Regions from separate parts of the Enterobacter sp. SA197 genome, predicted to be linked through region 4. Evidence: predicted binding sites of a transcription regulator. Region 4 holds the regulator's gene; each other region holds the start of a gene.
What was found. Region 4 encodes Fur, which represses iron uptake genes when iron is present. Its sites were predicted from a motif close to ATAATAATGAGAACNACTATCAA; they were not measured.
Positions count from the first base shown of each region.

Region 1 (7,832 bases), 360 kb from region 4:
ATATTTATAGGTTAGAAAAGGAAATAATGAATAAAGAAAGAACTTATTTTAAAATGATCTTCTGCGATGATGTTGGGTATATTGACTTTTATGCAAAAGATTTCTCATTAATTATTAGTAAAGAAAAAAACATAAAATTAAAGGGATGGATCACATCCCAATTCAATCAAGATTAGATTTTTAAATAAAAATTAAATTTATTATCTAAATCTAGAATGTTCCCAATGCTTATTAGGAATATATTCGAAATCAATTTCATCACTCCTAAGAAAAAATAAGCAATGGCTTTGATTGAAATTATAAATTATATGAACTAACAGAGTGGTGGTATAACACCTGCGCCTGCCGGGCCAGCAGTCTGACGAGGAAACCGGCCTGCACTACTACCGCCACCGCTATTACGACCCGCATCAGGAACGGTATATCACGCCGGATCCAATTAGGCTGGCGGGTGGTTTGAATCCGTATAGGTATCCCCTGAATCCTGTGTCAGAAATAGAACCGCTGAGGTTATCGTGTGAACCGTTGTCCTACGCTTCTCCATCTGGTGGTATCCGGAGAGCTTCACAAACTTTAAATGAGAAGCAGCAAGAGCCTTAACAAAAGGATGTAATGAAATTTTCAGTGATAATGAGAAAAGTCCATCATGCAATTCCCCTGCCTACAATTTTCGTCAAAACAAAAAATGCTGAAAAGCTATTTATTCTGGCTCGATATTGCGGATTTGATAATGGATATTCTTTTTCGGCAATAACGCTATCCAGCATACATGAGTTTGAATATATAATAGTTCGCACAGACGACAGCACTGTCGGGATTCATCGATACAAAAAATAAAGCCCGGTTTCCCGGGCTTTATCGTCAGCAAACAGGTTAATCGTATGCTTTGAGCGTTCTCTGGCAGAGCGCGGAGCGGACGCAGTCGTCTTTAGTGAAACGCACCACCCCTACCATTTCATCTTCCTCAAAACGTGCCAGCGCATCGCTCAGGCCAGATTTTACTCCAGCGGGCAGATCACACTGAGTAACATCACCGTTGACAATGACCGTCACGTTCTCCCCGAGGCGCGTTAAAAACATCTTCATTTGCGCAGCGGTCACATTCTGAGCCTCGTCGAGAATAACGACCGCATTTTCAAATGTACGTCCGCGCATATAGGCGAACGGCGCGATTTCTACCTTGCCAATCTCTGGTCGCAGGCAGTATTGCATAAAGGACGCGCCCAGACGTTTAACCAGAATATCGTAAACGGGTCGGAAATAGGGTGCGAACTTCTCTGAGATATCACCGGGCAAGAAGCCGAGATCTTCATCGGCCTGCAGAACCGGTCGGGTCACAATGATCCTGTCCACATCCTTATGAATCAGGGCTTCCGCCGCTTTCGCTGCGCTGATCCATGTTTTACCGCAACCTGCTTCACCGGTTGCGAATATCAGTTGCTTATTCTCAATAGCATTCAGGTAGTGCGCCTGAGCCTCGTTCCGGGCAGCAATCGGGGAATTATCACGGCAGTCCCGTGCCATGCCAATTGCTTCTACGCCACTCATCTGCACAAGCGAGGTGATCGATTCTTCTTCACGCTGTTTATGACTACGTGAATCCCGTCTCAGCACACGTTTCGCTTCACGACGAACTTTGATCACTGCTTTTTGTCTTCCCATGGATAGCACCTTGAGTTGTTGGTTTACATCACACGCGTCGTTACTGACGCGATTATGCGCACAAACGTCTGAGGGTTGGCTTCCTTGTAAGCCTTGGCTTGCCTTTAAAATCGACATAGCAGAACGACAGCCATCATCGCCTGTCATGTCGGTAGAAAGAGGGATTATCACTGCTGAATAAAAATTAGGGGCGAGAAGATCGCTGCCGGAGAATGCCTCCCCGTGCCGGGTTTTACGAGAACTTTTGTCTTTATGTCCAGTACCGGACCTGACCATCCGCGATCTCCATAGTGAAGGCTTTTCACTGACTACCGGGAACTACCGCTCTTGTTTAAGTACACCAGAAGAAATCAAAATTGCAACATTATTTTTACTTAAATATAACGAACTTTAACCTCTCTGCACTGGGTAAAAGTGTCGTTTATCAATATTACAGAAAAATAACAGATACTTTCTCATACGAAAAAAAGATGTTTTGATGGCAGAAAAAGTGCGAGCAGCCGCAACAGATAAGAGATTATCCTGCCCGGATTCGGGCAGGATATTGTTCAGGCTTCGAGCAATGCTTGCCCCAGATAGTGCGACGTGTCCTTCACGCCGGGTAGTGCAAAGAAGAATCCGCCGCCAATCGGCTTGATGTACTCTTCCAGCGCTTCACCATTGAGACGCTGCTGAACGGTCAAAAACCCTTTCTCCAGGTCATGCTGATAACAGACGAACAGCAGTCCCATATCCAGTTGCCCTGAGTTGGTCACACCGAGGGAATAGCTATAACCCCGACGCATCATCAGGCTGGAGCGGCTTTCGGCAGTACGCGGATTGGCCAGACGAATGTGACTGTCGAGGGCAATCACTTCACCATCAGGATCGCTCGCGTAATCAGGTTCATCGTGCTCGTTTTTCCCCCCCAGCGGCGCGCCTGAGTGCTTATCGCGACCAAAGATGGTCTGCTGCTCTTTTAACGGGGTGCGATCCCAGAATTCGACATGGAACTGAATGATGCGCACCGCCTGATAACTCCCGCCCACCGACCAGGCAGGCTCGTCCTGCTCTCCGGTGACCCACACCACGCTATCCATCAGTGCGTTGTTACTGCTGTCCGGGTTAGCCGTACCATCTTTAAAGCCCAGCAAATTAACCGGCGTCTCCTTGCCTTTACTGCGTGCTGCATGGTCAGAGATAAAACCTTCCCGCTTCCAGCGCACACTCAGCAGATCCGGTGTGTGCTTGATGAGGTCGCGCAGTGCATGAATGACCGTATCCTGAGTATTTGCGCAGATCTGCACTAACAGGTCACCGTGACAGAGTGCCGCATCCAGCGAATCATTAGGAAAACGCGCCATTTTTTGCAGCTTCTTCGGCTTCTGAGCGGCAAGTCCAAAGCGCTCATCGAACAGCGACGCCCCCAGCGAAACCGTAATGGTGAGGTTATCCGGCGCGATATAAGGGCCAAGAATACCGGAATCCATTGGCGGAAGGCGCGGATTAGGGGTAGCGGGCGCAGGCCCGCCCTCGGTCAAAAAGGCAATACGCTGAGTTAACAAGCGGAAGAGACGCTCGACATCCGTCTTATCTGCTGCCAGTACATCAAACGCCACCAGCATCATCGACGCCTGTTGAGGTGTGAGGATCCCGGCCTGATGCACGCCGTAAAACGGCTGTTTTTCCATGCGTGCATCGGGGGAAAGTGTGCCGGGCGCACTCTGCGGTTTGGCCGCATGCGCCACAGGACAGCCTCCGGCAAAGGCAAGCGCGCCGCCCAGCGCGCCCATACTTTTTAACAGACGACGTCGTGAAGGTTCACGGACGGCGTCATTGTGTTGTTTTTCAGTCATGATGCTTAATCCAGACCCAGCACACCACGCAGTTGCGCCAGATCTTCAGCCAGCGTGGTAATCGGGCCTTTCAGGGCGTTACGGTCGGCATCGGTCAGCTTATCGTAGGTTTCGAATCCATCGTTGGTGCGGTATTTCTTCAGAATAGCGTCAACTTTACTGAAGTTAGCATCCACTTTTGCCAGCAGTTCGGCGTTGTTTTTCTGCAACTGCGGACGCAGCAGGTCGACAATTTTCTGTGCGCCATCAACGTTCGCCTGGAAGTCCCACAGGTCAGTATGGCTGTAGCGATCTTCTTCACCACTGATTTTGGTCGCCGCCACTTCTTCGATCAGGCCAGCCGCCCCGCCCACCACTTTTGACGGTGGGAAGGCCAGTTCACTGATGCGTTTTTGCAGCTCCAGTACGTCGGTGTAGAGCTTATCAGCATAGGTATCCATACCTTTTACCGCGTTGTCACCAAACAGCGCTTTCTCTAAGCGGTGAAAACCAGTGAATTTCGGGTCAGCGGCTTTCTGCTCGTAGTCATCTTCGCGGGCGTCAATGCTGCCATCAAGATCGGCGAAGAGTTCAGCAATGGGCTCAATACGCTCATAATGTTGACGGGTGGAGGCGTACAGGGATTTGGCTTTTTCGATATCCCCTGCTTTTACCGCGTCGGTAAACGCTTTAGTACCCGTGACAAGGGCCGCTGTTTCGGTGGTTACATAGGCTTTATAGGCCGTAATTGCCTCGCCCAGACCCAAGAGTGCTTCGCTCTTCGCCGCATCCGCCGTCGCGTCACCTTTCACCACCAGTTTGCCTTTCGGGTTAGTGAGCAACCCGCAGGTCATTTCATACTCGCCAGGCTGCAGATTTGCCGTCAGTTTCTGGCTGAAACCGGGGGCAATGTTTTCACGTTCTTCAACCACCATGACCCCTTTAAGGATCTCCCACTCCAGTGCTTTCTGGCTGTGGTTAAGAATGATGAACTGAGTTTTACCTGCGTTTACCGTCAGGTTCATCGGCTCACACTGTTTATCCGTCACGGTGACTTTGACCTGTGGGATGTCCGCCGCCTGGGCGCTGAACGCGCAGGCGATCAACGCTGCAACACTGACCTGTAACGCACTACGACGAAAATGAATTGCCATGACCCTTCCCTTAAATAAGTATGTTGTAACTAAAATTAAACCGGGCACGATGTTCAGCGCGAGGCGCTGGACGGCTGTACACCCGCACGCGACGGCAACATAAACAGCACCAGCGCCGGGATGAGATAAAGGAAATATACAAACACTTCACTGACGCTCGGGGTTTCCTGATAACCGAAAATACCCTCCAGCAGCGTGCCGGTCAGAGAGTGGGTTGTCAGCACATTGCTCAAATCAAACGCCACATCCTGAAAATGGTTCCACAGTCCCGCCTCGTGAAAGGCACGAATCGCACCCGCGGCAAGCCCTGCCGCCACCAGCAAAATGAACAAACTGGTCCATTTGAAAAACGCGCCCAGATTCAGTCTGATGCCACCCCAGTAGAGCAGGAAACCTAATACCACGGCAGTCGCCAGCCCCAGCATGGCGCCAACCGGTGGCCAGAGTCCCACATCCTGTTGAAATGCCGCCAGAAGAAAGAAGACCGATTCCAGCCCTTCACGTGCGACCGCAAAAAACACCATCAGGATCAGCGCCCAGCCGTGGTGATGACTGCGCGCCAGCGCGTTGTCTACCGCCTGCTCAAGCTGCACTTTGACGTTACGCGACACCTTACGCATCCAGAACACCATCCAGGTAAGGATCGCTACCGCAATCCCCGCCACGATCCCCTCAAACAGCTCCTGCTCTTTTTGTGGAAACTCGCCCGTGGTTTCGTTAATGAAGATGCCGAGCGCCAGGCAGAGGGCGGCGGCAAGAAATACACCAATCCACATCACGCCTATCCAGCGGCCACGCTGGGTACGTTTGAGATAACTGGCAATGAGGCTGACGATCAGCGCCGCTTCGAGGCCTTCACGTAACATAATGAGAAATGGCACAAACATGAGAACGCCCCTGCGTCATATAAGGTCAATTACTGAAAAGAAAAGTAAACTTCTTTGATAGTGATTATCATTACGAAAAGCGGAAACTCAAGCGAAAAATGCAGAGAATGATAACTGGATGTAAATGGCTAGCAGGCTAACCATCAGGCCTGATGACGTTATGCAGAAGTGTTTGAAATAGTGAAGTATTTTTGCTTACAAAACTTTAACTTTCTGTTTACTGACTTCTGACAGTGTGGCTAAATAAGCGCCCATTTACCTGCAAACATTCCCGATATGATTAACTTTCTACATTTTCTGCTGGCGCTGGTAGTGATCCTCGCGCTCGCCTGGCTGGTGAGCTTTGATAGACGCGTGCTTCGCCTGCGCTTTATTTTGCAACTGGTGGTCATTGAACTGGCCCTGGCCTGGTTCTTTCTCCATGCCGAGAGCGGCCTGACGCTTGTTAAATATGTTTCCGGCTTTTTCGACGTTCTGCTGAAATTTGCAGGCGAAGGCAGCAACTTCGTCTTTGGTGGAATGGGTGAAAAAGGGCTGGCCTTTATTTTCCTCGGTGTGCTCTGTCCGATTATCTTTATTTCAGCGCTGATTGGCATTTTGCAGCACTGGCGAATTCTGCCCCTGTTCATCCGGGTAATTGGCACCGGGCTTTCAAAACTGAACGGCATGGGCAAACTGGAGTCTTTCAACGCTGTCAGTTCGCTGATCCTCGGTCAGTCGGAAAACTTTATCGCGTATAAAGGCATTCTGGGCGACCTCTCTTCACGCCGTCTGTTTACGATGGCGGCCACCGCGATGTCGACAGTCTCGCTTTCCATTGTGGGCGCGTATATGACCATGCTGGACGCAAAGTATGTGGTGGCGGCGCTGGTGCTGAATATGTTCAGCACGTTTATTATTTTAACCGTCATTAACCCCACACGGGCGGATGCCGAAGCAGAGGTCAAGCTGGAGAAGCTGCACGAGTCGCAGAGTTTTTTTGAGATGCTGGGTGAATACATTCTGGCAGGCTTCAAAGTGGCAATGATTATTCTGGCGATGCTGATTGGCTTTATCGCGCTTATCAGCGCCGTTAACGCCCTCTTCTCTTCGCTGTTCGGCATCAGCTTCCAGCAGATTCTGGGTTATGTTTTCTACCCGCTGGCCTGGCTTATCGGCATTCCTCTGTCTGACGCATTACACGCGGGCAGCATAATGGCGACCAAGCTGGTGGCTAACGAATTTGTGGCAATGATCGAGTTGCAGAAGATTGCCGCCGGGATGACGCCGCGTGGCCTGGGTATTTTGTCGGTGTTCCTGGTGTCGTTTGCTAACTTTGCGTCTATCGGCATTGTGGCGGGGGCAATAAAGGGGCTGAATGAGAAGCAAGGCAACGTGGTCTCTCGCTTTGGTCTGCGCCTGGTCTATGGCGCAACGCTGGTGAGTTTGCTCTCCGCCGCCTTTGCGGGCGTAGTGCTCTAACACTCGCGGCGGGCTTAACACCCGCCGTTTTTATATCAGAACTGCACGCACACCGGCTGGTCAACACGCATTACTGACTCCTGGGCAAAGCGGGATGTATAAATACCCCGTAATGCTTCGATATTCTTTTCGCTTCCGACGTCTTTAGGGTGGATTAGCATCAGCGCTTTGCTCGACTCACGCGCTATTTTGCCGTCATTGCCCAGCCACTGCCCGCGTGCGTCAAACACCGTCAACCCCTCGCGAAAACGCGGCGTGACGTCACCGTCCACAAACTGCTGCCACTCCGCCCCGGTAATCTCCTTTCCCGCCGGGCGATTTAAACCAAAGTAGAGGGTCGTTTGCTGCATCTGGTTGTCTGCTTTACAGGTTTGCTCCGGCGCCGCCTGGCGTTGAGAAGGTGCCACGCACCCGGTTAATGCTGCTGCGATTATTAGTGCAGTGACCCCTGTCTTAATTTTCATCAGGCTATCCTCGTTGTTATAAGAGCAGTGATAAAAACGTAAATAAACTGCTTTATCAACAAAAAGATAAGCAAGACCCGTCATCCCTTATCGTCATTCATATGACATAACAAATTCCAGTGCAGAATTGGCCGTGCCGCCGGTCATTGTTCCAGTGCGTATATAGCGGGCCTTCATGGGAATGACGAAGCTACCACCATTGATTTTATCGTAACCCTGAGTTCCCCCGGTATTCGGTACGGCAATCTTCGTATTGAAGGGTACGGTAGTCACACCGTCATCAAAGAGAACCTGAACACCGACGCCGGTTGCCAGTGAAGCTCCATTTAGCGTCAGGTATTGTGTATTGCCGGAACCTACCAGCGTCACGCCAGCAGCAGGTCGGAAGGT
Region 1 covers NZ_CP096393.1:1,908,783-1,916,614, reverse strand. The annotation lists gene M1D91_RS08745 (hypothetical protein) at 1-176, shown strand, start outside; partial or broken gene M1D91_RS08740 (RHS repeat-associated core domain-containing protein) at 337-582, shown strand; gene phoH (phosphate starvation-inducible protein PhoH) at 874-1,662, opposite strand; gene efeB (iron uptake transporter deferrochelatase/peroxidase subunit) at 2,211-3,497, opposite strand; gene efeO (iron uptake system protein EfeO) at 3,503-4,630, opposite strand; gene efeU (iron uptake transporter permease EfeU) at 4,684-5,517, opposite strand; gene M1D91_RS08715 (NupC/NupG family nucleoside CNT transporter) at 5,794-6,978, shown strand; gene M1D91_RS08710 (DUF3574 domain-containing protein) at 7,014-7,442, opposite strand; gene M1D91_RS08705 (fimbrial protein) at 7,536-7,832, opposite strand, start outside.
Region 1: a site for Fur is predicted at 5,572-5,594, ahead of efeU (iron uptake transporter permease EfeU). Genes of this name have one in related genera too.

Region 2 (7,832 bases), 100 kb from region 4:
AACTCAAATTTGATGTTGCCGTTCTGCTTCCTAATCAGAAATACAAAACTAAAAAATTCGCGAATACCTCTTCCGGGGCGCGCGAGTTCCTGGCCTGGCTGAAGCGCTTTGGCGACTGCCATGTCTGCATGGAAGCCACCGGTTGCTACAGCACTGAACTTGCCACTCTGCTGGCTGATAACGGTTGCAGGGTAAGCCTCGAAAATCCGGCGCGCATCAGCGCTTTTGGCAAGGCTGAACTGACCCGCAATAAGACGGATAAAGGTGATGCTGCGCTGATAGCGCGTTACTGCGCCCTGCATAAGCCATCGGCCTGGTTCCCGGCGCCGTTGTACGAGCGGCAACTGACTGCGCTGGTCCGCCATCTGAAAAATCTGGAAGAGATGCGCCAGATGGAGGAAAACCGGCTGGAAGGGGCTGAAGAGGTCATCCTTGCGTCCCTGACTGAACATATCGCCCAGTTGGATGCGCTGATAGAAGAGACGAAGAAGAAAATCAATCAGCACATCGACGACAACCCGGATCTGAAGCGTGATAAAGCCCTGCTGAAGAGCATTCCGGGCGTGGGAGATATGCTGAGTGCCAGCCTGCTGGCATATGCGGGAAACCTGCGCCGGTTCAGTAGCAGCAAGGCGCTGGTGGCGTATGCAGGACTGAATCCACGGCGCTGTGAATCGGGGTTGTGGAAAGGGAAAAGCCGGATATCGAAGGTGGGGCAGGGAGAGTTACGTAGCGCGTTGTACATGCCTGCCATCGTCGCGGGCAGATATAACGAAGTGGTGAAGAGCCTGATGGGGCGGCTGGCTGAACGAGGAAAATCAGGGAAAGAGCAGGTCTGCGCGGGAATGAGAAAGCTGTTGCAACTGGCTTATGGCGTAGTGAAATCGGGTCGCATATTCGACGCTGAGATACCGCTTGCGGCCTGAACCGCAAGACGGTATCTCTCCCCAAAGGGGCGAGGGAGAAAAGCGGCCCCCCACGCGCTTGATCTCCTCTCGCACAGGGCGCCCCGACGCGCTTCAGACGAGGGCGAAGGTCTTCAGAACGAATGGGAAAGCCCTATCCGCTCGATCGGTCCCCTCGCCCCTTTGGGGAGAGGGTTAGGGTGAGGGGCAGCCCGCTACCCCATCACCGCCGTACTCAGCCGGCAGGTGCAGCAGCGGCGGTCTCGCTCGTCGAACACCACAATCTCCCAGCTCTGATTATGCCGACCCAGGTGCAGCGGCTGGCAGACAGCGCGCACTTTCCCTTGCGACACCGCACGGTGGTGGGTGGCGTTTAGCTCCGTCCCCACCACACACTGCCCGTCGCCGGTCATCATAAATCCGGCCATTGACCCCAGCGTTTCCGCCAGCGCCGCAGAGGCTCCGCCGTGCAGCAGACCAAACGGCTGGTGGGTACGGGCATCCACCGGCATTTCGGCTTCAAGTACATCATCCCCGAGACGGGTGTACACAATCCCCAGGTGCGCGACCATCGTACCCGCGCTGGTGGCATTCAGCTCCCCGAGCGTTAACTGACGTTTCCAGATCATTTACGCCCCCAGCGTCGAGCCGCCATCCACCACGATATCCTGCAAGGTGATATGGCTGGCATAGTCGGAGGCGAGGAACAGAATGGTGCTGGCGATTTCGTCCGGGCGGGCAATCTTACCCAGCGGAATACCCAGCTTAAACTGCTCACCAAAACCAGCAATGCGCTTTTGTTCCGCATCGCTGCTGGTCCACAGCGTGCGCTGCATATCGGTATCGGTGGAACCAGGCGAAACGATGTTCGCCCGCACGCCGCTTGACGCCAGTTCGAGCCCCACCGTCAGCGCCAGGCTTTTCAGCGCCGCTTTCGACGCACCGTACGCGCTCATGCCGATTCGCGGCGTGTGGGCAGCATCGGACGCCACCGTAACAATCGCTCCCCCCTGCTGCTGGCGAAACTGCGCCATCGTCGCCTGGAAGAGGTTAAACGCCCCACCGACGTTAACCGCGAACGTCTGCTGCCAGTCCTCCTGCGAGAGCGCATCCGTCGCCCCCATTCGTAAAATACCCGCCGCGTTAACCAGTACATCCAGGCGTGGGCTCTGCGCCAGCACGCGTCGGCAGACCCGATCCACCTGCTCAGCATCGGCAATGTCGAGCACTTCGGTGGCAAAAGGGTAGCGTTCACCGTCAAAAGCCCGATCAAACCCCGTGACCTGCGCGCCCGCTTCAGTAAACGCCAGCGCCGTGGCGTAACCGATGCCCTTACCAGCCCCGGTCACCCATACCCTCTTCCCTGCAAAATCCATTATCTGACCTCCCGGGAGAGCAGCGCCCACCAGGCGTCGATGGTTGGATTTTTCGCCAGCATCACAAAATCAATATCGCCGTGCACTTTGCGCCAGCGTGCCGCGAGCGCCATCATGCGCACCGAGTCCAGGCCGTAATCAATCAGATTTTCGTCGTCAAACGGCTCGTCGGACTCATCCAGCAGCGGCAGGATCAGCGCGCGCAACGCGGTTTTGCTGGTCGGCACCGGCAGCAACGCTTCTGTCATGACCACCCGTCCGGAGCGTCCCGCCACGTATTTCAGCGACATCAGATGCTCCTCCCGGCTGAAATCTGCCAGCGCATCGGCCACCATAAACGGCTTGATATCACGCATAAAGGCGTCAGTCGCGGTGGTCATACAGCCAATGTGCGAATACACGCCGGTAATGATGAGCTGGTTACGCCCGGTCTCTTTGAGCATCTGCTCCAGCGGCGAGCGGTGAAAGGCGCTGTAACGCCACTTCACCAGCACGGTGTCGGCTTCGTCCGGCGCAAGGGCCGCCACAATCTGCTGCTGCTCCGGTGAACGGGTCAGACCCGGCCCCCACATATCATTGAGCAGTGCGCGATCGTCATCACTCTGATCTTTTGGCTGGGCGGTGTAGTAGACCGGAATATTGTGCTGCTTACAGAAGTGGCGCAGCGCAGCGATATTGGCGATCACCTGTGCCATCATCGGGCAGTTATCGCCCCAGAAGTTGAGGAAATACTCCTGCATATCATGGATCAGCAAGGCGGCGCGCTCGGGTTCAAACGCCCACTGCACTTTGTTGTCAGGAATGTCATTCGCGGTCGGCAGTGCGTAGCCGGTCAGTTTTGGAATAGCCATCTTCTCTCCTCGTTACGCCTGCGCGCGTTGTGCCAGCGACTGGCGTAATTGTTTCTTATCGACTTTGCCTACCGGGGTCAGCGGCAGCGCGTCCAGGCACTCCACGCGATCCGGCAGTTTAAACTCAGCGACCCCCAGCTCACGCAGGAAACGGCGGATCTCCACCGCACGCACCGGGCGCTTCACCACCAGATACGCGCAGCTTTTTTCACCGAGCAGGCTGTCTTCCATGCTGACCAGCGCAGCCTGGATCACCGCCTCGTGGCGCAACAGCAAATTCTCAACCTCTTCGGCGGCGATCTTCTCGCCACCACGGTTGATCTGATCTTTCTCGCGCCCCTGAACGGTGATGTAGCCCGCTTCATCAATGGCAATCAGATCGCCGGAGCAGTAGAAACCATTGGCATCAAAGGCACTGGCATTATGTTCCGGGCTGTTGAAGTAGCCGCGGAAGGTGTACGGACCGCGCGTCATCAGGCGACCGACCTCACCGCGCGGCAGCGGATTACCCTGCTCATCAGCCACCCAGACTTCATCGTCCGGGCACATCGGGCGGCCCTGAGTATTGAAAATACGTTCCGGGGTATCATCCAGCGCCGTGTAGTTCACCAGCCCTTCCGCCATGCCGAAGACCTGCTGCAACTGGCAGCCAATCTCAGCCGGAATGCGTGCCGCGAGGGTGGCAGGCAGACGTGCACCGCCGACCTGCAACAACGCAAGCGAGGAGAGCTGGGCGGCATCGGCGCCTTCGGTTAACGCCTGCAGCCACAGGCTCACCGCAGGTGGCACCAGAGAGGTGACGTTGATGCGATGCTTTTCGATCAACGGGAAACAGAGCGTGGCGCTGGGATCGTTTGCCAGCACCACGCAACCGCCCGCCAGAAACACACCCAGCGATCCTGGGGAGCTCATCGCAAAGTTGTGCGCGGCGGGCAGTGCGTTCAGGTAACGGGTCTCTGCCGTAATGCCGCAGATCTCGTTGCTGCGGCGAATACTGTAGTAATAGTCGTTATGCGTACGCGGAATCAGCTTCGGCGTACCGGTGCTGCCGCCGGAGAGCTGGAAAAAGGCCACCTCATCGGCAGGGGTTGGCGTTTCGATAACGTTTCTGGACGGGTACTGAATCGCCGCCGTGAGTGCGTTCTCCCCTTCATCATTCAGGAATAACGAGACGCGCGCCGAAGCATGTTCAGCGGTAAAATTCTGCCAGAAGTCATTGGTCGCAAAGAGCGCATGGGCACGGTCAGCTATCAACAACGCAGGTTTAATCTGCGCGGCGTAAGCGTTCAGCTCGGTACGCTGGTGGCTGAAAAGCGCATTCACCGGGGCGACGCCTATTTTCAGCAGCGCAAAGAAGGTGATGTAAAACTCGGCCACATTGCCAAGCTGCACCAGTGCGGTCTCGCCACGCTGAATGCCCAGTGCCTGCAGTCGGGCTGCCAGGTTGTCAGACGCCTGGTGAAGCTGCTGGTAGCTAAAACGGCGTTCGCCATCGATCACTGCCGTCGCATCGCTTTGCGCATGGCGGGTCAGCATCTCGGTCATTGGCCTATCCAGCCAGTAACCTTTCTCACGGTAGCGCCTGGCGAACGCCTCCGGCCAACGGGTAAAGGGAAGGGTCATCATCACTCCTTAATGCAGGCCAAAAACGTTAAGCATGGTGGTCAGTTTGATGCCGGTTTCGCGCCACTCTCCCGCCGGGGACGATGCTGGCACAATACCCGCACCGGCAAACAATCGAACACGATTTTCATGAAGACATGCACAGCGGATGGTCACCACCCACTCGCCGTTACCTTCCTCATCACACCAGCCAACAATGCCGCCAAACAGCTCACGATCGAAGGGCTCAAGTTCAGCGATAAGTCTTTTTGCGACATCGTGCGGGAAGCCGCTCAGCGCGGGCGTCGGATGGAGCAGGCAGGCCAGCGTCAGCGCGTTTTCGCCCTGTTGCGCCGTGCCTTCAATGGGCGTGGCGAGGTGCCATAAAGTTGGCGTGTTCACCAACTGTGGGGAACCCGGCAGGGTCAGACTACGGCTTCGCGTCTGCAGCACCTGTTTCATGGCCTGGGTTACCAGCGCATGTTCATGGCGGTCTTTTTCGGACGCCAGCAGTCTGTTACCCGCTTCACGGTCGAGCATGTCATCGGGCTGGCGACGTGCTGAACCGGCGAGCGGCAGTGAACTAAAGTGTTCACCGTCCTTGCGCAGCAGCAGTTCAGGGCTGGCACCGAGCAGCACCGCCCCGCTGCTGAGCGGAACATGGAAGTTAAAGCTCGCCGGGTTCTGGGCAATCAGGCGCTCCAGCAGGCTGCCGCTGTCAAGACGGGCATCGGTGGCAATATCAATCAGCCGCGACAGGACAATCTTGTCCACTTCCGGCGTGGCGGTCAGCGCCGCGCCACGGGCGACCATCTCCATAAACACCGCCTGCGAAGGGATTTCCGTACGTGAAGTCACCACCGGGGCACCCTGAGCGGATAAGTAGCGGGAGGCATGTTGTTTAGACGGGCGCGAAAAAGTCTGCCACGACGCAGGAATAAAGAGTTCGGAGGGCTGGCGGGTATCGAAGGGAATAGCCCCCACCACCACCGGCCTTACCACCCCTTTCGCCTTCGCGTCCGCGAAAGCCTGGCTCAGCGACTGCTGAAACGCGCTGTGTGGGTTATCCCCTCCTGCGGCAGGCTCACTGATACGGGCAACGCACCCGGACGTGGTAAAACTGCGAAACGGCGACATAAAGAAAAACTGGTCTGATGCCAGCGTTTTTGTCGTCTGTTGAACGTCCTCAGCCAGTGACGTATCCATATCATCCTCCAAAAATGATAAATAAATTACGAATGATTATCATTTGAATTTCGGTCGATAAAGCTAAAGGTATTGCCACTGAGTGTCAACCGCAGCGCAATGTACTCTCAACGCTAGGGCTTGCATCCCACCCCCGCAACGATGAAAATGAGAAGCATTAACCTCAATAAAAACAGGATGCGAGTCGTGACACTCCCTTTGATATGCCGTAAGCCCCTTATCATGCTGCTCATTTTTATTTCCGGGATGGCCTCAGCGATGGCCGCCGACTGGCCCCGTCAGGTGACTGACAGCAAAGGAAGCCACACCCTTGAACAAAAGCCGCTGCGTATCGTCTCCACCAGCGTTACGCTAACCGGTTCGTTGCTCGCCATTGATGCACCGGTGATTGCCAGCGGCGCGACCACGCCAAATAACCGTTTTGCTGATGACCAGGGGTTTCTGCGTCAATGGAGCGATGTGGCGAAAAAGCGCCATGTCGCACGTATGTATATTGGTGAGCCCAATGCCGAAGCCGTAGCCGCGCAGATGCCGGATCTTATCCTCATCAGTGCGACCGGTGGCGACTCTGCGCTCGCGCTGTATGACCAGCTCTCCGCCATCGCGCCTACGCTTGTCATCAACTACGACGACAAGAGCTGGCAGGCGCTGTTGACCCAACTGGGCACCCTTACCGGGCAGGAGAAACAAGCCGCCGTGCGTATTGCCGAATTCCATCAGCAACTGAGCGACGTCAAAGCGAAAATGACGCTCCCGCCGCAGCCCGTCACCGCGCTGGTCTATAACCCTGGTGCGCATAGCGCCAACCTCTGGACCCAGGACTCTGCGCAGGGTCAGTTGCTGGCGCAACTGGGCTTCACGCTCGCCACGCTGCCAGAAGGTCTCAACACCAGCAAAAGCCAGGGCAAGCGCCATGACATCGTGCAACTGGGCGGCGAAAACCTCGCCAGCGGCCTCAACGGCGAAGCGCTGTTCCTCTTCGCCAGTGACCAGAAAGATGCCGATGCACTCTCTGCCAACCCGCTGCTTTCTCACCTGACCGCAGTACAGAACAAACGGGTCTATGCGCTGGGGTCAGAAACTTTCCGTCTGGATTACTACAGCGCCACCCGCGTGTTACAGCGCCTGTCTGCGTTGTTTGGCTAATGCACCTAAGAAACCGAAGGCTGCTGCCGGAAACGGCGCAGCTCGCGTAAGACCAGCATCAATATTGCCCCAACCATTGCCAGCGCGAAGCCACTGCTGCTGGCCGAAGCAGCCGGGGTCATTATCACCCCTAACCCCCCTAACAGCGCCGCGCCGATGGCATCACCGGTAACGTTCTGCGCCGTCCATAATCCATTAATGCGCCCGAGCATCGCCTCCGGCGTTTGCGTCTGAATCAACGTGTACTGCAACAGCGAACTGATGGCGCTCAGCCAGCCAAACAGCACCAGGAACAGCGCGCCCAACGCCCAGTGCGGCATCAGGCTAAATAGCCCGATGGCGATAAATGCCCCCACGCTCGACCCCAGCATCAGCAGGCCAGGACGCAGTGGATGCGCCAGTCGCCCGCTGGTTAACGCCCCTGCCGCTGCCCCGAGCGGGATAGCGGCATACAGAAGACCAATCTGTGCCGCGGACATCTGCCACTGGATTGCCAGCGCCGGGTATAGCACGCGCACCGCGCTTGCCATTGTGAGCAGGCCGCCGAGCAGCGCGATGCCGCCAATCAGCGGGCTACTGAGCAGAAAACGAAAACCGGCCACCAGCGAGGCCAGCGGATGTTCACGCGCCTGAGGCGGCGGTGGCAACAGCGGCAAACCGAGCAGTGGGATCAGGGTGATAAACGACCCCGCCGCCGCGAGGCCGTAGTTCCAGGCAACACCGCCGGTTGCCAGCAGTAAGCCACC
Region 2 covers NZ_CP096393.1:1,445,832-1,453,663, reverse strand. The annotation lists gene M1D91_RS06555 (IS110 family RNA-guided transposase) at 1-926, shown strand, start outside; gene entH (proofreading thioesterase EntH) at 1,121-1,534, opposite strand; gene entA (2,3-dihydro-2,3-dihydroxybenzoate dehydrogenase EntA) at 1,535-2,281, opposite strand; gene M1D91_RS06540 (isochorismatase) at 2,281-3,132, opposite strand; gene M1D91_RS06535 ((2,3-dihydroxybenzoyl)adenylate synthase) at 3,145-4,755, opposite strand; gene entC (isochorismate synthase EntC) at 4,765-5,940, opposite strand; gene fepB (Fe2+-enterobactin ABC transporter substrate-binding protein) at 6,163-7,086, shown strand; gene entS (enterobactin transporter EntS) at 7,092-7,832, opposite strand, start outside.
Region 2: a site for Fur is predicted at 6,082-6,104, ahead of fepB (Fe2+-enterobactin ABC transporter substrate-binding protein). Genes of this name have one in related genera too.

Region 3 (7,832 bases), 2.3 Mb from region 4:
TATAACAATGCGCTGAAAGAAGCTGAGCGCACCGCACCGAAATACGCCTCACGCGAAGACTGTGTTGCTGAATTTGGTGAAGGTCAGTGTCAGCAGGCTCCTGCGCAGGCAGGCGTTGCGCCTGAGAATCAGGCACAGGCACAGCAGTCCGGCGGTAGCTTCTGGATGCCGCTGATGGCAGGCTACATGATGGGCCGTATGATGGGCGGTGGCGCGGGTTTCGCGCAGCAGCCTCTGTTCAGCTCTCGTAACCCTGCAAGCCCGGCCTACGGTCAGTACACCGATGCGGGCGGCAAGAGCTATGGCGCGGCTCAGCCGGGTCGTTCCACTACCGTATCGAAAACCGCCATGGCACCGAAACCGGCGACCACCTCTACCGTTACCCGCGGTGGGTTTGGTGAATCTGTTGCGAAACAAAATACCATGCAACGCAGCAGCGCCAGCGGTTCGTCAACTCGCTCAATGGGCGGCTGATCAGAATGGAAAGAATCAGCGTTACGGAACGCCCGAACTGGCGCGAGAAAGCCACCGAATTCGGTTTTAATTTTCACACCATGTATGGCGAACCTTACTGGTGTGAAGATGCTTACTACAAGCTCACCCTTGCTCAGGTTGAGAAGCTGGAAGACGTTACGGCTGAGTTACATCAGATGTGCCTGAAGGTGGTGGAAAAGGTCATTGACAGCGATGAACTGCTGGCCAAATTCCGCATCCCTAAACACACCTGGGCATTCGTGCGTCAGTCCTGGAAAACGCATCAGCCCTCCTTATATTCCCGTCTCGATCTGGCGTGGGATGGCACGGGTGAACCTAAGCTTCTGGAAAACAACGCCGACACGCCAACGTCACTGTATGAAGCGGCTTTCTTCCAGTGGATTTGGCTGGAAGACCAGGCCAATGCCGGTCAGTTACCGGAAGGCAGCGACCAGTTCAACAGTCTTCAGGAAAAGCTCATCGAGCGTTTTGGCCAACTGCGCGAGCAGTATGGCTTTAATCTGCTGCATTTTGCCTGCTGCCGCGACACGGTCGAAGATCGTGGCACCGTACAGTACCTGCAGGATTGTGCAGCCGAGGCCGATATCGCCACAGAATTTCTTTATATCGAAGATATCGGGCTTGGCGAAAAAGGCCAGTTTTCAGATTTGCAGGATCAGGTCATCAGCAATCTGTTCAAGCTCTATCCCTGGGAATATATGCTGCGTGAGGTCTTCTCGACCAAACTGGAAGATGCTGGCGTACGCTGGCTCGAACCAGCGTGGAAGAGCATTATCTCTAACAAAGCCCTGCTGCCGATGTTATGGGAGATGTTCCCCGATCATCCGAACCTGCTCCCGGCTTATTTTGCGGAAGATGCACACCCGGAGATGGAAAAATATGTCATCAAACCGATCTTCTCTCGTGAAGGGGCAAATGTCTCCATTATTGAAAACGGCAAGACCGTAGAAGAGGTGGAAGGCCCGTATGGCGAAGAAGGGATGATTGTGCAGCAGTTCTGCCAGCTTCCCAAATTTGGCGACAGCTACGTGCTGATTGGCAGTTGGCTGATTAACGATCAGCCCGCCGGCATTGGCATTCGCGAAGATCGGGCGTTGATCACTCAGGATCTCTCCCGTTTCTACCCGCATATCTTTGTGGAATAAGATAGCCCTGAAGGGTGAAGGCGCGCCTTCACAGGCATCGGAATAAAGCCCGTTGAACTTGCGCCATCGGGCTTTATTTTATTATCCAACCTGTACTGACAGCATACTCAGGCTGCCCATTTCAATCCCATCCACTGGAACGGAAATTGGCTCTTCCCCATCCCATGCGCCCAGCACATACAGTAACGGCAGGAAATGCTCCGGCGTCGGATTAGAAAGCGAGCCGCCTTCATGCTCCTTGTAATTCACCAGCGGATGCTCTTCAGCCGGACCTTTCCACGCCAGGTTCTCTTTAACAAAATCATTGAAAGCGCTCGCCCACGGATAGGGGGAACTTTCGCCATGCCAGCGTGCCGTGCGCAGGTTATGCACCACGTTACCACTTGCCACCAGCATAATGCCTTCGTCACGCAGGACCGCCAGCTTACGGCCAAGTTCCAGGTGCCAGACCGCAGGTCTGGTGCTATCAATACTCAGTTGCACCATGGGAATATCTGCGTTCGGGTACATCTTTATCAGTACTCCCCAGGAGCCGTGATCAAAGCCCCAGGCTTCTTTATCAAGCCCTACCGGGACAGGGGCAAGTAGCTCAACCAGGCGTTGAGCAAGAGCCGGAGAGCCTGGTGCAGGATAGTGAGTGTCATACAGCGCTTGTGGGAAACCACCAAAATCATGGATAGTTTTTGGCGCTTCCATCGCCGTGACGCCGGTACCGCGTGTAAACCAGTGCGCGGAGACCACCACGATGGCCTTTGGACGCGGTAGCCTGTCGCCAAGGTGTGCCCAGGCGCGGGTATACACATTATCCTCCAGCACGTTCATCGGGCTGCCGTGGCCCAAAAACAGTGCTGGCATACGCGGTGCAGACATGATGATATCCTTACTGTGTGTATCAATATAATGAGCTCACATTACGCTCTTTTATCAGACGATGAACTCAGATAAGCATGATGAAGATGTTCAGAATTTTTGAATGTAAGGATTACGTAAAGGTGGCCGGGCGGCCTCGCTTTGATATCCATTAATACTTAGCATTAATGAGAATCGTTATCATAAGGAGTGATACATGTCAGCACCGCTGATTCTGACGCTACTTGCTGGCGCTGCAACGTTCATCGGCGCCATTCTGGGCGTGATGGGCCAGAAACCGTCAAACCGCGTACTGGCGTTTTCATTGGGATTTGCAGCTGGGATCATGCTACTTATCTCACTCATGGAGATGCTACCCGCTGCGCTCGCCACGCCTGGCATGTCGCCGCTGCTTGGCTATGGCATGTTTGTCGTGGGCTTACTGGGCTATTTTGCGCTCGATCGCCTGTTACCACATGCACACCCGCAGGATCTGGTGCAGGAGTCTGGAGAGGCAAGTCCTGCGCCGCGTAATATTCAGCGCACCGCCATACTATTGACGCTGGGCATCAGCCTGCACAACTTCCCGGAAGGTATTGCCACATTCGTCACGGCCAGTAACGACCTGGAGCTGGGGTTTGGTATCGCGCTGGCCGTTGCATTACACAATATTCCTGAAGGACTTGCGGTGGCAGGCCCGGTCTATGCTGCGACAGGATCAAAGCGTACGGCCGTCTTCTGGGCCGGAATATCGGGGCTTGCGGAAATACTGGGTGGCGTGTTGGCCTGGCTGATTCTGGGAAGCCTCTTCTCACCAGTCATGATGGCCGCCATCATGGCGGCGGTCGCAGGCATAATGATAGCGCTCTCGGTGGATGAACTGATGCCGCTGGCAAAAGAGATAGACCCGAACAATAACCCAAGCTACGGTGTGTTGTGCGGGATGTCTGTTATGGGACTTAGCCTGGTAGCCTTACAGGCAATGGGGTTCGGTTAACGAAGAGGGCGTTGCTCGTCAGAAGCGGGCAACGTCTTCGGGTTTTGACTCAACGCGATCCGCCTGCAGGTGCTGAATGAGCTCAAGCGCCCGCTGATAGCCTTCCTGAAGCGCATCACGATCCTGACGATAGGCGCGACAGTTCCGCTTCAGACAGAGGATATGCGCAAACATCACAAAAACGACGACAAAAAACCGCACCAGTAAATCAGCATCTTCCCTCCTCCTGGCCTCGTAAAATGGAATGCGTCCGTCATTCAGCACGGACTACCACTTTATAAGTAGCGCACGGTTCTATCCATTAGCGAGATCAACAAAGGGGAGGAAAGCAATGATTCAGGCAGGCGCAAAACGCAGATATAAAAAATCCGAAGCCAGTTTCCTGACTTCGGATGGGGCGCACGGACTACCGCTTAGCTGGCTTTACGCTCATGCTCCTGGCGATAGGCAATCAGATCTTCGATAGTAACCACGGCCATATTGTGCTGGCGAGCAAAGGCAATACACTCAGGAGCACGGCCCATTGAGCCGTCATCGTTGGTCAGTTCACACAGCACGCCTGCTGGCCTGAAACCAGCCAGCGTGACCAGATCGATAGTCGCTTCAGTATGACCACCCCGGGTCAATACGCCGCCCGGCTGCGCGCGCAGTGGGAAGACGTGACCAGGACGGTTAAGGTCAGAAGGTTTTGCATCATCGGCAATGGCTGCGCGCACGGTGGTCAGGCGGTCAGCCGCGGAAACACCGGTGCTCACACCCTCAGCCGCTTCGATGGTCACGGTAAAGCCGGTGCCATAAGCGCTGGTGTTGTTTTCAACCATCATTGGCAGGTCGAGTTGCTTACGACGATCTTCGGTCAGACAGAGGCATACGATGCCGCTACCGTGGCGAATCGTCAGCGCCATTTGTTCTACGGTCATCGTTTCAGCGGCAAAAATCATGTCGCCTTCATTCTCACGATTCTCATCGTCGAGGACCATAACACCGCGACCTTCGCGCAGTGCAGTTAATGCATTTTCAATACGTTCGAATGGCGTGCCAAAAGAAGAAAGCAGCGTCTGATTCATGGTAAAAGACCTCAATAAAGTTATGGTTACCAGAATCAGGGCAGTCTTAGGAGTATAAAAAAATAACGCGAGCGGGCCTCCAGGCCCTACTGACTCGTTACTCTCTCCCATCCGGACTCTAACCGTCGGCCCCGGAATTTCACCGGATCTGCTGACCTTCAAAGTTGCCTCTGAAGCGCTCGCGGGCTTTCAACCTGTCCTTGATCTTTCACGTCGCTGCTGCGTTGGCTTCCTTCACTCATTCCAGTCACATAGTTGGTTATGTTCCTGGAATTCGCTCAGTTGCCGCCTTGCCGCAACGCGAAATCTATTCGACATCGCTGATTTACCGCCGGTGGGGAATTTCGCCCCGCCCTGAGAATAAGCGCGATAACTATAACGCTAATGATTTCCTACGGCAACGCATAACCTTCATACAAATCTGGTTTATCGACACCGGATATCAAACTACAATAAATGTCAGAACCTATCCGAACAGGGAACCCAAAATGATTGACCCGAAGAAAATTGAACAGATTGCGCGTCAGGTTCACGAATCCATGCCGAAAGGTATTCGTGAGTTCGGGGAAGATGTGGAAAAGAAAATCCGCCAGACCTTACAGTCCCAGCTAACGCGTCTGGACCTGGTCAGCAGGGAAGAGTTTGACGTACAAACTCAGGTGCTGCTGCGCACCCGTGAAAAGCTGGCGCTGCTTGAACAACGGCTGAACGATCTTGAGGGCCGTAGCACCACGGCAGAAGTAAAACCGGCTCCGGCCATTCCTCCGGTTGATTCACCAGACACTCAACCCTAATCCATCACTGCCTGCTTTAATGCCCTGGCGTCCTGCCCTATATAAATATTTGTAGGGGGACGCTCTGGCTATCTATGATATTATCCACCTGGTAATAAAAGAGGATCTTTGTTTGGCTCAGGCATGAATACACCAAGGAGAATATATGGATATTTTTCCTGCTTACTACTCCCCTTACCTTTTTGCTATCGCATTTGTTGCCCTCGTCGGCGCGGTAGAAATTATTTCCCTTTTCTTTGGTAATGTTATTTCCGGCACCCTTGATTCACATTTAGGTGATTATGATGGCGCCGCCTCTGGCCATTTACAGCAGTTTTTCCACTATTTGAATTTTGGTCGCGTACCTGCGCTGGTAGTGCTTTGCCTTATTGCCGGCGGCTTCGGGTTATCGGGCATTTTGCTTCAACACTTGAGCGTAACCCTTTTCCAGTTTCCCCTGCCCAATCTTCTGCTGACGCCATTTTGTCTGCTCTTTTCCGTGGTCTGCACGCACTACACCGGCAAGCTGCTAGGGCGCTGGCTGCCCGGAGATGAAACCAGCGCCATCACCGAAGAAGATTTTATTGGAAAAATGGCCATCATCACCGGGCATACAGCCTGCGCTGAACGACCATGTGAAGGTAAATTCACAGACAACTTCGGGCAAGTGCATTATTTGCTGCTGGAGCCGGAAGAGGGAAAAGAATTTAAGAAGGGCGATAAGGTACTCATTATTTGTCGGCTTTCCGCAAGCCGGTATCTGGCAGAACTGAATCCCTGGCCGAACGAACTGTAATAATCTAAAGGACGCATTATGGAAAATATGTTGAACGTAGTACCGTCATGGATGACTTCTGCTGTCGTCATTGTTTTAATCCTGCTTGTTATCGGCATTATTTTTGCGCGCCTTTATCGCCGCGCTTCAGCAGAACAGGCTTTCGTGCGAACAGGGCTTGGCGGACAGAAAGTAGTGATGAGCGGCGGTGCGATCGTCATGCCCATCTTTCATGAAATTATTCCTATCAATATGAACACGCTCAAGCTTGAGGTCAGCCGCGCTACCGTCGACAGCCTGATTACCAAAGACCGCATGCGTGTTGATGTTGTTGTTGCCTTTTTTGTGCGCGTAAAACCTTCGGTTGAAGGGATCGCCACCGCCGCCCAGACGTTGGGTCAGCGTACCTTGTCGCCCGAAGATCTCCGCGTGTTAATTGAAGATAAATTCGTTGATGCCCTGCGTGCCACCGCCTCGCAAATGACCATGCATGAGTTGCAGGATACCCGCGAAAACTTCGTACAGGGCGTGCAAAACACCGTGGCTGAAGACCTCTCTAAAAACGGTCTGGAGCTGGAGAGCGTTTCGTTAACCAACTTCAACCAGACGGAAAAGGTGCATTTTAACCCGAACAACGCCTTTGATGCCGAAGGTCTGACAAAACTGACCCAGGAAACCGAGCGTCGTCGCCGGGAGCGTAACGAAGTCGAGCAGGACGTGGAAGTCGCCGTGCGTGAGAAAAACCGCGATGCGCTGGCGCGTAAGCTGGAAATCGAGCAGCAGGAGTCCTTTATGACGCTTGAGCAGGAGCAGCAGGTGAAAACCCGCACGGCCGAGCAGAACGCCAAAATTGCCGCCTTTGAAGCTGAGCGTCGCCGCGAAGCAGAACAGACGCGCATCCTGGCGGAGCGTCAGATCCAGGAGACGGAAATCGAACGTGAGCAGGCCGTGCGTTCCAGAAAAGTCGAAGCTGAACGTGAAGTCCGTATTAAAGAGATCGAGCAGCAGCAGGTAACGGAAATAGCCAACCAGACGAAATCTATCGCCATTGCCGCAAAATCAGAACAGCAGTCGCAGGCTGAAGCCCGTGCAAACGACGCGCTGGCGGAAGCGGTTCGGGCCCAGCAGAACGTGGAAACAACACGGCAGACAGCGGAAGCGGATCGTGCCAAACAGGTCGCGCTGATAGCCGCCGCGCAGGATGCAGAGACCAAAGCGGTCGAACTGACGGTTCGCGCGAAAGCAGAAAAAGAGGCGGCGGAACTGCAGGCGGCGGCCATTGTAGAGCTGGCGGAAGCTGCCCGCAAAAAAGGGCTGGCGGAAGCCGAAGCGCAGCGAGCCCTTAACGATGCTATCAACGTACTGTCCGACGAACAGACCAGCCTGAAGTTCAAACTGGCCCTGTTGCAGGCCCTGCCAGCGGTTATTGAGAAATCCGTTGAGCCGATGAAAGCCATTGATGGCATTAAGATTGTGCAGGTTGACGGTCTGAACCGGGGTGGTGCGGCAAGTAATGCGACAGCAGGTACGGTTAACGGTGGCAATCTCGCGGAGCAGGCATTATCTGCCGCCCTTTCCTATCGTACCCAGGCGCCGCTGATTGATTCATTGCTCAATGAAATTGGCCTTTCAGGTGGGTCGCTGGCTGCCCTGACTGAGCCGTTGAAACAGGACGCTCCCCCTGCGGTCGCGGAGGCAAACACGGCAGATCCGGTGGTTGTCGCGATGGCG
Region 3 covers NZ_CP096393.1:4,228,197-4,236,028, forward strand. The annotation lists gene M1D91_RS19770 (DUF1190 family protein) at 1-474, shown strand, start outside; gene M1D91_RS19775 (glutathionylspermidine synthase family protein) at 480-1,640, shown strand; gene ygiD (4,5-DOPA-extradiol-dioxygenase) at 1,722-2,510, opposite strand; gene zupT (zinc transporter ZupT) at 2,707-3,486, shown strand; gene M1D91_RS19790 (hypothetical protein) at 3,505-3,750, opposite strand; gene ribB (3,4-dihydroxy-2-butanone-4-phosphate synthase) at 3,900-4,553, opposite strand; gene ubiK (ubiquinone biosynthesis accessory factor UbiK) at 5,042-5,347, shown strand; gene M1D91_RS19805 (OB-fold-containig protein) at 5,493-6,122, shown strand; gene M1D91_RS19810 (flotillin family protein) at 6,141-7,832, shown strand, end outside.
Region 3: a site for Fur is predicted at 2,678-2,700, ahead of zupT (zinc transporter ZupT). Genes of this name have one in related genera too.

Region 4 (7,832 bases):
AGTGGTGGTATCCCCGGCTGCCGGAACCATCGTAAAAATCTTCAACACTAACCACGCGTTCTGTCTCGAGACGGAGAAAGGAGCGGAGATTGTGGTTCACATGGGCATCGATACCGTAGCGCTGGCTGGACAGGGCTTCTCCCGTCTGGTCGAGGAGGGGGCACAGGTGGTGGCCGGGCAACCTGTCCTGGAAATGGATCTGGATTACCTGAACGCCACAGCACGTTCAATGATAAGTCCGGTGGTATGCAGCAATATTGATGACTTCTCCGGGCTGGTAATTAAAGCTCAGGGCGCCGTTGTTGCAGGTCAAACGCCGCTGTACGACATCAAAGGCTAATCGCGTTTCGTAGTGGTTTTGCCAAAAGCGGCAGAGGACATTTTCTCTGCCGCTTTTTTTTGCATTAACTTGCATAGTCCGTTTTGTATATATTTTCCGTAAACAAGGGTTGTCTGGAAGACCCGCTTATAAGATCATGTTCCGTTATACGTTGTTTACGCTTTGAGGAATCTACGATGAGTGAGGCTGAAGCCCGCCCGACTAATTTTATTCGTCAGATCATTGACGAAGATCTTGCTACCGGTAAGCACAATTCCGTTTGCACCCGTTTCCCGCCTGAACCGAACGGCTACCTGCATATCGGCCACGCGAAATCTATCTGCCTTAATTTTGGTATCGCGCAAGACTATAACGGGCAATGCAATCTGCGTTTCGATGACACGAACCCGGTGAAGGAAGATATCGAATACGTTGACTCCATCAAAAATGACGTAGAGTGGCTGGGTTTCCACTGGTCTGGTGATGTGCGTTACTCCTCGGACTACTTTGATCAACTGCATCAGTATGCGGTTGAGCTGATCACCAAAGGTCTTGCCTTTGTTGATGAACTCTCAGCAGACGAGATCCGCGAGTATCGCGGTTCGCTTACCGCGCCTGGCAAAAATAGTCCATTCCGCGACCGGAGTGTTGAAGAGAACCTTGCCCTGTTTGAAAAGATGCGGGCTGGTGGCTTTGAAGAAGGTAAAGCTTGCCTGCGCGCCAAAATTGATATGGCTTCCCCCTTTATTGTGTTGCGCGATCCGGTGCTGTACCGCATCAAATTTGCGGAACACCATCAGACAGGTAACAAGTGGTGCATATATCCGATGTACGACTTTACCCACTGCATCAGTGATGCGCTGGAAGGCATTACGCATTCTCTGTGCACGCTGGAATTCCAGGATAACCGTCGCTTGTACGACTGGGTGCTGGACAACATTTCTATTCCGGTTCACCCGCGCCAGTATGAATTTTCGCGCCTGAATCTGGAATACACCGTAATGTCAAAACGTAAGCTGAACCTGCTGGTGACGGACAAACATGTTGAAGGCTGGGATGACCCGCGTATGCCGACCATCTCCGGGCTGCGTCGCCGTGGTTACACCGCCGGATCCATCCGTGAATTCTGCAAACGTATTGGCGTGACGAAGCAGGACAACACCATTGAGATGGCTTCGCTGGAATCCTGCATCCGTGAAGATCTTAACGAAAACGCGCCGCGCGCGATGGCAGTAATCGATCCGGTTAAACTGGTTATCGAAAACTACCCGCAGGGTGGGAGCGAAATTGTCACCATGCTTAATCATCCGAACAAACCGGAAATGGGCAGTCGGGAAGTACCCTTCAGCGGTGAAATCTGGATCGATCGCGCCGATTTTCGCGAAGAAGCTAATAAACAGTACAAGCGACTGGTGATGGGCAAAGAAGTGCGTCTGCGCAACGCCTACGTGGTAAAAGCTGAACGCGTTGAGAAGGACGCCGAAGGCAATATCACCACTATTTTCTGCACCTATGATGCTGACACTCTGAGCAAAGATCCGGCAGATGGTCGCAAGGTAAAAGGCGTGGTTCACTGGGTCAGCGCTGCGCACGCGCTTCCGGTAGAAATTCGTCTGTATGACCGTTTATTCAGCGTCCCGAACCCGGGTGCTGCTGAAGACTTCCTGTCGGTGATGAATCCGGAATCCCTGGTCATTAAACAGGGTTATGCGGAGCCATCCCTGCAGGCCGCAGAAGCGGGTAAAGCTTATCAGTTCGAACGTGAAGGTTATTTCTGTCTCGATAACCGCTACGCCACGGCACAGAAACTGGTCTTTAACCGCACGGTTGGTCTTCGTGATACCTGGGCGAAAGTCGGCGAATAATTGCAGCTAATCTCATGAACGCCGCTTTGTGCGGCGTTTTTTTATTCTATAACGACGCTGTTATTACTGAACGTAAATAATGGTTTGTGGTTGACCTGAAAAATTGTTTTAATTTTATTATTTTCTATTTTCATTTTTAGCAATTTTTTTAGTGAGCCCTTTCTTCTCTCAATAATATTTCTAATCCTCTTCCTCTATTCAAGAAATATGTGTCCCTTGTCATATTCTTGGTTTTCTTTCTGGCAAATAACTTGATCCTGATAGTCGGTAAAAATAACCTTGATTCGTGGTGTGAAAGAAGTTTGCAGCCACACTTTGCCATTTTTTTATGCTTATTTTCTTGCTGCCTGCCTTTGCACAGCATTTTTGTATTTAGTCAAAGAGGAACAATTATGATCGCGTTTACCGCTAAACGTAAGGCGATAGCATTAGCTATTGTCGGTACAACAACACTATCAGCTTTAATAGCACCCCCGGTGGCCAGGGCCGCAGGGTTTGTTGAAGATTCTACACTTACTGGCGGTGTCTATTACTGGCAGCGTGAACGCGACCGTAAAGATGTCACTGATGGTAATAAATATAAAACCAATCTGGCGCATTCTACCTGGAATACCAATCTCGATTTCCAGTCTGGTTATGCAGCAGATATGTTTGGTTTCGACGTTGCGGCATTTGCAGCTATTGAAATGGCCGAATCTTCAGGTAGCGCACATCCTAATGAAATGGCGTTTTCTAACAGCCATAAGGTCTATGATGAAGACTGGGCTGGAGACCGAAGTGGGGCAAGTCTCTATACTGCTGCGGCAAAATTTAAGTACGGGCCGTTATGGGCCAGAGCGGGCTATATCCAGCCCACCGGTCAGACGCTACTGGCGTCCAACTGGAGTTTTATGCCGGGTACGTATCAAGGTACGGAAATTGGCGTAAATCTCGACTATGAAGATTGCGGTACCCTGAGTTTCTCCTATATGTGGGCCAATGAATATAAGGCCCCCTGGTATAACGAAACCGATAATTTTTACCAGAATGATGGCGTGAGTAAAATTGATTATGTCCACTCCATTGGCGCGCAATATGATTTTAAAAATGATTTCATTTTAGAAGCGGCATTTGGACAGGCACAGGGCTATGTAGATCAGTACTTCGCGAAAGCCAGTTATAAATTTGATATTGCTGGGAGTCCGCTGTCTACAAGCTATCAGTTCTACAGCTCACGTGATAAAGCATCTAATCACACTATCAATGATATTTATGATGGTACGGCCTGGTTACAGGCGCTGACCTTTAATTATGCCGCAGGGCCCGTTGATTTACGTCTGGAGGGCACATGGGTAAAAGCGGACGGCCGGCAGGGAAATTTCAACTCACGTATGACACCACTTTATGGCTCGTCAAATGGCCGACTGGATATCTGGTGGGATAATCGTTCTGACTTTAACGCCCATAATGAAAAAGCGGTATTTGTTGGCGCTATGTATGATTTGAAAGATTTAAATCTTCCGGGCTGGGCGGTAGGTGCCTCATATGTTTATGGCTGGGATGCCAAACCATCCAACGTTTCGTCTGGCGATAAATACTATAAGGCCGGCAATTCAATTAAGGAATCCGCTTACAGCCTGGATGTGGTTTATACCCTGCAGGACGGCATGGCGAAAGGCACATTATTTAAGCTGCACTTTACCCAGTTCGATAATCACTCCGATATTCCAAGCTGGGGTGGGGGTTACAACAACATCTTCCAGGATGAGCGCGACGTGAAATTTATCGTCATTGCACCTTTTACGATTTTCTGAGGCGAGGGTAGGGCAACATGAATAAAAGTATAATGACTCTGTTTATGGTTCTGGGGCTTACCGCCTGCGTACAGCAACCTCAGGCGCCGAAAGAAGATATGCGTTTGAGAGCGGCTTATAGTGCCTGTATTAATACTGCAGAAGGTTCATCGGAAAAACTTGAAGCCTGCCGTAGCGTGCTGGAAGTGCTGAAGTCAGAAAAGGCGCATCAACAATTTGCCCACGAAGAGTCGGTACGCACCCTGGATTATCAGCAGTGCCTTGAAGCCACCCATACGGGGAATGGTCAGGCGGTAAAAGCCAACTGCGATCGTATCTGGCAGGAAATTCGTAGCAACAATACGCAGTAGCCACCCAGGGTAAACCAATAAAAAAGCCAACCTTCAGGTTGGCTTTTTACGTTTACGGAAGATTACTTAGCAATCTCGTGGGCGTTTTCATCGCTGCGGCAGTCGCCTTCAGCGCAATGGCCGTAGAGGTACAGGCTATGGTTCGTCAGGCGAATGCCGTGTTGGGAGGCAATTTCACGCTGCCGGGCTTCAATGGAGTCATCACTGAATTCAATCACTTTGCCACAGTCGAGGCAAATCAGGTGGTCATGGTGATGCTGCTGAGTCAGTTCAAAGACAGATTTGCCGCCTTCGAAATTATGGCGGGTTACGATCCCGGCATCATCAAACTGGTTCAGTACACGGTAAACCGTTGCCAGCCCGATCTCTTCGCCCATATCGATAAGGCGCTTATATAAATCTTCCGCACTGACATGATGGTTGTCCGGCTCCTGAAGCACTTCCAGGATTTTCAAGCGAGGAAGCGTGACTTTCAGGCCGGCCTTCTTTAATGCGGTATTGTTGTCAGTCATGCGGAATCTGTCCTGTTGCTAAACGATTCGCTTCCGGGGAGGGAAGCTACAAGGAATGCTCTGGGAAATGCGTCTCATTATAGAACTGCCATGTCTAAATGAAAACTGCAAGTCCTCAAGTAAAGTAAGCGTATAAAACGTGGTAGCGCCAACAAAGTCATGCGGTATCCGTTTCAACCAGGCCATATTGTACAGTGCTGGCGGCAAAAGTTAAAAAAATGTAGCAATTATTTCCATTGGTTTTAACTATCAATAAGGCGCAACATGTAGATTGCGCCATATACTGTCAGGCATTAATAATTGCGGTAAGGTTCAGCTCTTCAGAAATCTGTTTCACCCATTTTTCGACGCGACCCGCGGTGAGCTCCGGTTGACGATCTTCATCAATAGCCAGACCTACAAAGTGATCATCGTCAGCAAGGCCTTTGGACGCTTCAAAATGGTAACCTTCTGTCGGCCAGTGACCAACGATGACCGCGCCGCGCGGTTCGATGATGTCACGGATAGTCCCCAGTGCATCACAGAAGTATTCGGCATAATCTTCCTGGTCACCGCAACCAAAAAGGGCAACCAGCTTTCCATTGAAATCAATCTCTTCCAGCGTCGGGAAAAAGTCGTCCCAGTCACACTGTGCTTCGCCGTAATACCAGGTTGGAATACCCAGCAACAGAATATCGTAACCTTCCAGATCTTCTTTGCTGCTCTTCGCAATATCGTGAACATCCGCAACATCTTTACCAAGCTGCGCCTGAATCATTTTTGCGATGTTTTCGGTATTACCGGTGTCGCTGCCGAAAAAAATGCCAGTGATTGCCATGAGTAAAATAACCTCTTGAAACTTAATGATATGGTGGTGGCGTTTAGCCCACGGATAAGGGCAATCATAGCAGATAGGAGAAGCGCGCGGAAACTGCAATCGCCTCGGACTGCACTCTCTGCTACATGAAAGCGTTAATCAGACGAAGATTCAGAGTAATCAATGCTGTTCAGCGCTTTGAGCTGTTCCAGCAACATCTCTTCAATGAGTTCACTGCGGCTCATTTGACGCGCGTCTGCCAGGGCATTCAGTGCGTCCACTGCCTCAGCATTTATTTTCAATTCGACGCGTTTAAGCCCACGAAATTTATCGCGTTTAAGCTGGTTACGCTTGTTAATGCGTAATTGCTCGTCGCGAGAGAGCGGATTGGTTTTGGGACGTCCCGGGCGACGCTCATTCGCGAACAGATCTAGTGTCGTGCGGTCCGTTTGTTCTTTAGCCATGGTTTAAGGATACTACGGGAAGTACAAGCAATCGGGTCATTGCCCGGGCTGATTAGCGCGCCATCATACATCAGCGATGCAGGGACGCCAACGCCCGGGCGCGTTATGGCGACCGGTCGCCGGGTTTTTAATCAGTTCGTCTTTTCAGAGAGATAACGGCGGATGGCGCGTAAAACGGCATCTGGCTTTTCTGCATGTACCCAGTGCCCCGCGCCCGCAATGACATGCGCCTTCGCCTGAGGAAACTGGCTGAGTAACGCCTGCCGGTACTGCTCAGTCACATAAGGGGAGTTACCGCCGGGAATGAAAAGAGCGGGGTGGTTCCAGGCCGGAACGGCTTCCCAACCCACAATATGCGGATACTCTTCCCATAATACGGGAACGTTAAATCGCCACTGGCCCTCACTAAAAGATTTCAGAAGAAACTGAATAACGCCCTCTTCATCAATTACCGTGCGCATCACGGCCGCTGCTTGCTGGCGCGTGGTGACCTTTGCATCCGTTACGGCATTGATGGCGGCGAAAATCTCGTCATGGCGACGTACAGCGTAATCGACAGGGGCAATATCAATAGCCACCAGCCCGTCAATACGTTCCGGCGCAATCGCCGTTAATGCCATCACCGCTTTGCCGCCCATGGAGTGGCCGATGAAGGTAGCGCGTTCGATACCCTGCGCGTCCAGTGTCTCGACCAGATCCTGCGCCATTGCCGGATAATTCATCGTGTCGGAACGGTCAGACTGCCCGTGATTACGCATATCCACTTGCAGAATATCATGATCAAGGACGAGGTCGCGGGCAAGGATACCCAGGTTGTCAAGGCTGCCAAACAGGCCATGAACCAGGACGATGGGAGAATTGTTGTGCGATTGTTGTGCAGTTTGCGCTCGGGTATTCAATTTCATGGCAAAGTTCTTTTTTTCGCTCTTTCGGATTAGGGTATTATGTTGAACATTCTGCCGCCCGGCTGCAAGGTTCAGAGGTAATCTAACTTAGCCGCCACTCAGGTTAAGCGCTATCCGCTGTTGAGATTTGACTCTATAATCTCAATAACTTGTATTCAGATAAGACACTGCACTGGATTAAAATGAAAACGATTGAAGTTGATGATGAACTCTACAGTTATATTGCCAGCCACACGAAGCATATTGGTGAGAGCGCATCCGACATTTTACGGCGCATGTTGAAATTTTCCGCCTCCTCTCAACCTGCTGCCACGCTGACCGCCGCTGCAAAAGAAACCCCTGTTACACCGAAGGTTGAAGAGACTAAACCGACGAACACCGCGAAGGACAGGGTGCGTGCCGTGCGCGAGCTTCTGCTTTCGGATGAATACGCTGAACAGAAAAAAGCGGTTAACCGTTTCATGCTGGTGCTGTCTACACTCTATTCTCTGGACAATAAAGCCTTTGCAGAATCCACTGAGTCTCTGCACGGGCGGACCCGCGTATACTTTGCGTCTGACGAACAAACCTTGTTGCAAAATGGCACGCAGACTAAGCCAAAACAGGTGCCAGACACGCCATACTGGGTCATCACCAACACTAATACGGGTCGTAAATGCAGCATGATCGAACACATCATGCAGTCAATGCAGTTCCCGGCGGAATTGATTGAAAAGGTTTGCGGCACAATTTAATCCTTGCATAAGAAGGACCAGGCAATGGCTAACCATGAACGTGCAGGTCAACCTGCGCAGCAGAGCGATTTGATCAACGTCGCCCAACTTACCG
Region 4 covers NZ_CP096393.1:1,545,631-1,553,462, forward strand. The annotation lists gene nagE (N-acetylglucosamine-specific PTS transporter subunit IIBC) at 1-340, shown strand, start outside; gene glnS (glutamine--tRNA ligase) at 517-2,184, shown strand; gene chiP (chitoporin ChiP) at 2,577-3,977, shown strand; gene chiQ (ChiQ/YbfN family lipoprotein) at 3,995-4,327, shown strand; gene fur (ferric iron uptake transcriptional regulator) at 4,390-4,839, opposite strand; gene fldA (flavodoxin FldA) at 5,126-5,656, opposite strand; gene ybfE (LexA regulated protein) at 5,791-6,099, opposite strand; gene ybfF (esterase) at 6,231-7,004, opposite strand; gene seqA (replication initiation negative regulator SeqA) at 7,187-7,738, shown strand; gene pgm (phosphoglucomutase (alpha-D-glucose-1,6-bisphosphate-dependent)) at 7,763-7,832, shown strand, end outside.